Regions from separate parts of the Paraburkholderia sp. PAMB 6770 genome, predicted to be linked through region 1. Evidence: riboswitches for the same ligand, from Rfam matches in the RefSeq annotation. Region 1 holds a riboswitch; the other holds the start of a gene.
The links. A riboswitch is a leader RNA that binds a small molecule or an ion and turns the genes downstream of it on or off. The one in region 1 is predicted to bind cobalamin.

Region 1 (3,192 bases):
CGAGCATCCAGCGGGGCGTTTCCGGCGTCGACTTCGGATCGTAGTAAGGGCTTAGCGGATCGAATTGCGTGGGGTCCGGATACGGCGTCGACGCGACCTGCGCGAGGCCTGCAATGCCAGGCTCGGGGCAGCTTGAATGATAGAAGAGCACGCCGTCGCCGATCCGCATCTCGTCACGCATGAAATTGCGTGCCTGATAGTTGCGCACGCCGGTCCAGGGGAGCGTGCGTTGGGGGGCGTCAGCGAGGTCGTCGATGCTTGCCTCGTCCGGTTCGGATTTCATCAGCCAGTAGCGCATGGACAGGATGCAACGGGGAGAATGAAAGGAAGCGCGCGAAACCGCGCGGCACGGCGCAAGGCGATCGCAAGGACCGCCGCCACTCGCACAACCACAACCCTTACCGCAGCCACAAAGAAAAACGGCACCGGAACGCAATGCCCGATGCCGTTGAATAAGGTCCCCGCCTTGGCCGCTAGGCCGGCATCCTGAACCTGAGGTTCAGAATTGGTCGCAGTTAGCAGCACTTCGGGTACATCAGACAGAGTGACGCGCACACCCGTGCTACAAATTTCCGCAACCGTGCACATGGCATTGGTTCAAGGAATATATGACCTTGGCGAACCAGGCAGGGAAGCTAAACTGACCGGACCCGACTGCGTGCTGCGATGGCACGCGCACGACAGCGAATCCTTTTTTACTGACTACTGCATGCTGTACTGTTGAATCACAGTGCCCAGCTGCTCATTCATCTGGTGCATTGTACGCCGGATTTCCTCCGCGGGAAATGCTTCTCCGTGACGCACGCTCGCCTGCAGCCTGAGCAGCTCCGATGCAAGCGACAATGCTGCCATCACCGCGATGCGATCGGTGCCGCGCACGTTGCTGTGCGCGCGGATTTTCGTCATTTCGGCGTCGACGCGCGCGACCGCTTCGAGCAGCGCGTGTTCGGTTTCCGGCGAGCAGGCAAGGCGATACGACTGGCCGAGAATCGAGACTTCGATCTGCTTGGTGGTCATGCACTTTCTCCGTGGCGGTGGGACGCGCTGCCGGATTCGTCCTCCTGCTGCGCCGAAGCGAGCAGATCGAGCTGGCTGTCCGGCTCGCTTTGCGAGCGCGCACGCGGCAGTTTTTCGAGGATCGCGTTCAGGCGCACCTGCGCGTCGTCGATCTTGGCCGACAGTGCGTCGCGTTCGGCTTGCAGCGCGTCGCGTGCCTCGCGGGTCTGCGCGAGTTCAGCATGGGCCGCCTCGATTTCGGCATGCGCTTCGGCAAGCTGTGCCCGAAGGGCCAGATTTGTCTCGTGGTGACGCTGACTGATCGCAATCAGCTTGCCGATATTTTGTGAGAGAGTTTCGAGTTCGGTGAGCATGTGCTGCGTCCTCTAAAGACACCGCATTTTAGCGCGGATTACTGCAGTTTCAGACAATTGTCTCGTATCGAGACGTAACAGTATGAGGGATGAGCGGCTTCCTGCCGTTCGGCGCCGTACGCACCCGGTGTCGCGCGGCGTGTTTTCTTGACGCCCGCAGGGGCCGCTCCTACACTTGCGGCACTCTGGTGCTCGCATACGCCGCTGCGCGTGTGCAGTTAAACGGGAAACAGGGCGCCACGCCGCACACGCGGCGCAGCCAACCTGTGCTGCCCCCGCAACGGTAAGCGACTGCATGACCATGCGGCTCGATCTTGCTGCGCGCCTCGCCGAAGGCGCGCGACAGGCCACTGCGCAACGCTGCGTGGGAAGGCGGATCGACGCGTCGCCAGCCCGGATACCGGCCAGACGGAGGGCACGCCGCGCGTCATGCGTGACAGCGTGGCGTCGCCCGGTTTCGCATCGGCCTGCGGGGAGGCGGGCCGGGCTTTGCGCACACGGGACCCATTCGATGTCATTTCCGCACGCGCGCGGTGCTTGCCGCGCGGGCCGCCGCGTTCTTGCGCGCGCTGTGCGCGGCGCGCGCGCCGGGTGTCGCGGGCGCGGAGTGTCCGCATGAATCGCGCGTCCATGCCCCGTGCCCCGGTGATGCATGCGCGGCGTGCGATTGCGATCTGGGGCGTGCTCGGCATGCTGACGCTCGCGGTGCTGCTCGCATCGCTCGCGCTCGGCAGTGTGTCGCTGACGCCGTCGCGCGTGCTGGCCGCGTTGTGGACTTCGCCGCACGCACCACCGGATTTCGCCCGCGAAATCGTGCGCGCACTGCGCTTGCCGCGCGCGCTCGCGGGCTTCGCCTGCGGCGCATTGCTGGCGAGCGCCGGCGCGCTGCTGCAGGTGCTGCTGCGCAATCCGCTCGCGGAGCCTTACGTGCTCGGCGTATCGGGCGGCGCCGCAAGCTTCGCGCTGCTGGCGATGCTCGCCGGCGTCGCCTGGTGGCTCGTCGAGGCGAGCGCATGCGCGGGTGCGTTCGTGTCGATCCTGCTGGTGCTGGGTCTCGCGCGCCGCGAGCTGTGGCGCGGCGAGCCGCTCGACACGTCGCCGCGGCTGCTGCTGACCGGCGCGGTGATCGCCGCGGGCTGGGGTGCGCTGATTACGCTGCTGCTCACGCTTGCACCGGACGACCGCCTGCGCGGGATGCTGTTCTGGCTGACGGGCGACCTGAGCGGCGGCACGCTGCCGTGGCCCGCGCTGGCCGCGTTGGGCATCGTGCTTGCGGCGATCCTGCCGGCGGCGCCGCAACTGAACGTGCTGCTGCGCGGCGACGCCGCCGCGCAGGCGCTCGGCATCCCGGTGCTGCGCCTGCGCCTGCGCATCTACCTGGTCGCATCGCTCGCGGCCGCCGCCGCGGTGACGACCGGCGGCACGATCGGCTTCGTCGGTCTGGTGGTGCCGCATACGGTGCGGCTCGCGTTCGGCAACGACCAGCGGATGCTCCTGCCGGCGGCCGCGCTCGCGGGCGGCTGCGCGGTGATGGGTGCGGACCTGCTGGCGCGCACGGTGATCGCTCCCGCGCAGTTGCCGGTCGGCGTGATCACCGCGCTCGCGGGCGTGCCGGTGTTTCTGTGGATGCTGCTGCGCAGGCGGCGCACGTGATGCGCGGCGCCGGCGCGGCCGCACCGGTCGTCTCCGGGTCGTTGAGCACGCAACGATTGACGCTGCGTGCCGGTACGCGCACGCTGCTCGAAGACGTCACGCAGACTTTTCTTCCCGGCGAACTCTGGTGCATCGCGGGGCCGAACGGCGCGGGCAAGACGACCTTGAT
Region 2 (3,192 bases), 1.7 Mb from region 1:
GCATCGGGATGGAGTGCCATCCGTGCTATCAATGGCTGCTGAAGGTCGTGTCGCCGTTTCTCGCGCGCTGGCCGGATGTCGACGTGGACGTGAAGCAGCGCTTCCAGTTCGGCGGCATCGGCGCGCTGTTCGGCTACGACATCGACGTGCTCGTCACGCCCGATCCGCTGAAAAAGCCGGGTTTGCGCTTCGATCCGGTGTTCGATTACGAGCAGGTGCTGGTGGTCGCCGATCATCATGATCTCGCGCAGGCGCGTTATGTGCGCCCGGAACAGCTGGCCGACGAAATCCTGATCACGTACCCGGTCGAAACGGACCGGCTCGACATCTACAACCAGTTCCTGACGCCGGCGGGCGTCGTGCCGCGCCGCCACAAGACGATCGAGACGACCGACATCATGCTGCAGATGGTGGCGAGCGGACGCGGCGTCGCCGCGCTGCCGCGCTGGCTCGCCGACGAGTACGCGGACCGGATGCCGGTCACGGCGGTGAAGCTCGGCCGCGACGGGATCGCGAAGCAGATCTTCCTCGGCACGCGCGAAGCGGACGCATCGCTCGACTATCTGCGCGCGTTCGTCGAGCTGGCGCGCGATAGCGGCGGGCAGGCGCCGCGCCTGCGCCGCTAGGGCCGGGCGCGCGGCTTCGCGGCGGCGTCGCTGCGAAGCCGGTGGTGCGCAACCGTTGACGGCCCTATGCCGGAATCGGTACCCTCTCGCCTGGATGGTTCCCGTCAACGGGATCAAAAGGGAACGCAGTGGAAGCAAACGCTTCGAGTCTGCGGCTGCCCCCGCAACTGTAAGCGGCGAGTCCGTGCCCTACGTGACCACTGGGATACCGGGAAGGTCGGCAACGGATGACGACCCGCGAGCCAGGAGACCTGCCATCGACCGAGGTCCAAGCAGCCGCAAAGGGCGGGGTGTCCCGATGCGCGAGTGCCGCGTCACGCGGTTCCATGTTGCAAGGACAGCCCTGACCTCAGGATCTGTCATATGTTCACCGTTCCGATAGCGGCGCGCGCTCGGGGAGTGCCGCGCTGTCCGCTTGCCGGCGCATCGCCTGCCGCGCGTGCGCATTCCTTCCGCGCGCTTTGGCCGTGCCATGCGTGCCGTTCTTGCCATGCGCATCCGCGCCTGCCGGCGTCGTACGCCTCGCCCGGGCGGCCTTGCGCCGTTCGCGCGACGGCCCGCGGCAGCGCGCGCAGCGCGGATCGGGCGCGCGCGACCGCATCCGCACGCTAGCTGACGCCCGCGCCGCCCGCCGGATGGCGGCGACGCGTCCCGGGCGGGCGCGCTGCCGCTTCACGACCCCTATCACGACACCGCGTACCGCCGGCATACGGCGCACGCGCGATTCAAGGACACAGCCTCATGAAGTTCCGCCATACCCTCATCGCGTCGGCCGTCATGGCCGGTGCACTGCAAGGCGCCTGGGCCGCCGGCGACACGACGACGGCCCAGACCGACGCGTCGTCCGCCGACGCGACGCTGCCGAACATCGTCGTGGTCGGCGATACCGAGCACTTGCCGCAATCGTTCGACCAGCGCTACGCGACTACCCAGGTGCTGACCCGCGAGGATCTCGACCGGCTGTCACCGGCCGATCCGAGCATCACGCAGGCGCTCGCGACGCTGCCCGGCGTCACGGTCTCGCAGACGGGCGGCCCGGGCGCGGCCGCGTCGGTCAGCATCCGCGGCTCGTCGGGCGAGCAGGTGGCGGTATTCATCGACGGCATCCGGGTCGGCTCCGCGACCACCGGCGAGGCCGAATGGGCCGATCTGCCGACTTCCGCGTTCGACCGCGTCGAGGTGATCTCCGGCCCGGCGGCCGCGTCGTTCGGCGCGGACGCGGTGGGAGGCGTCGTCCAGCTGTTCACGCGCCACGCGGCGAACCAGCCGAACCAGACCACGGTCTCGTTCGGCGGCGGCTCCAACAAGACGTTCGACACGCAGGTGCGCACCTCCGGCACGGTCGCGTCGAGCGGGCCGCTCGCGGCGCTCGCCGGGCTCACGTACTCGCTCGGACTGCACGACTACAACACGGCCGGGATCGACGCGACGCAACCGTGGGCGTACGGTCACGAAGACGGGCGCAATCCGTACCACTCGCAGGATCTCGACGCCCGGCTCGGCTATGCCCACTCGAACTGGTCGATCTCGACCTTCGCGCTGTATCACCGCTCCGATCTGTCCTACGACAACGCGGGCGGCGACGACTGGCAACTGGACCATCAACTGACGACGGGCGTCGCGTTCCATCTGGACGTGTCGCCGACCACGCAGTTCGACCAGTCGTTCGGCTACGCGAACGACCGCCAGTTTCTCTACGCCGCCGATCCGACGATCCCGACCGACGAGATCGATTCGACGCGGCTGAGTTCGTCGACCTCGGTCACGCATCAGGAAACGGGCCATACGCTGTGGGGCGAACCGCTGTCCGGCGAGACGAAGCTCGCATACGACGCGTCGCGCGAGCAGGCGTTCCTGCCGGTCGATATTCCGGGCGGCGTGCCGACTCGCGACGATTCGGCGGTGTCGCTGCACCAGTCGGCCACGCTCGGCGCGTGGACGCTGTTCCTCGCGGGCCGTCACGAAATCATCCAGGGGCTGCCGGTCAATACCGGCAATGTCGCGCTCGCATGGGCGATCACACCGGTCTACACGGCGCGCCTGTCATACGGCAACGCGTTCCGTCTGCCGACGTTCGACGATCTGTACTACCCGGGCTACGCGAATCCGAACCTGCTGCCGGAGCGCAGCGACACGGTCGAGGCCGCACTCGACGCGACGACGTCGTTCGGCACCTTCACGGCCGCGGTCTACGACACGCGGGTTCACGACCTGATCACCTACGATTCGCAGACGTTCCTGCCCGTGAACGTCGGGCAGGCGCACATCCAGGGGCTGGACCTGTCTTACAAGGGCACGCTCGGCAAGTCGACGCCGGTGAGCCTCGCGATCGGCATCCTGAATCCGCAGGACGTGACGGACCAGACCTGGCTGAATCGCCGCCCGCGCCAGACCGTCAGCCTGAGCATCGACCACGTGTGGGACGAACTGCATCTGCACGCGCTCAGTACGGGCGTCTCGCTGCTGTACGGCGGTTCGACCTACGACGACCAGTACAACACGACCTACCTGCCGTCCTATACGACCGTCAGCCTGCGTGCGTCGTACCGGATCAATGCGCATCTCG

Region 2: it holds a riboswitch for cobalamin, as region 1 does, so the genes downstream of both, AC3AP7_RS02545 (TonB-dependent receptor domain-containing protein) here and AC3AP7_RS12170 (FecCD family ABC transporter permease) in region 1, are expected to answer to the same signal.

Annotation. Positions count from the first base shown of each region.
Region 1 is NZ_CM173238.1:2,698,121-2,701,312, reverse strand. It holds gene AC3AP7_RS12190 (EVE domain-containing protein) at 1-298, opposite strand, end outside; RNA gene ssrS (6S RNA) at 455-636, opposite strand; gene AC3AP7_RS12180 (cell division protein ZapA) at 703-1,017, opposite strand; gene AC3AP7_RS12175 (ATPase) at 1,014-1,370, opposite strand; cobalamin riboswitch at 1,540-1,793, shown strand; gene AC3AP7_RS12170 (FecCD family ABC transporter permease) at 1,986-3,023, shown strand; gene AC3AP7_RS12165 (ABC transporter ATP-binding protein) at 3,023-3,192, shown strand, end outside.
Region 2 is NZ_CM173238.1:529,323-532,514, forward strand. It holds gene AC3AP7_RS02540 (LysR family transcriptional regulator) at 1-626, shown strand, start outside; cobalamin riboswitch at 704-899, shown strand; gene AC3AP7_RS02545 (TonB-dependent receptor domain-containing protein) at 1,368-3,192, shown strand, end outside.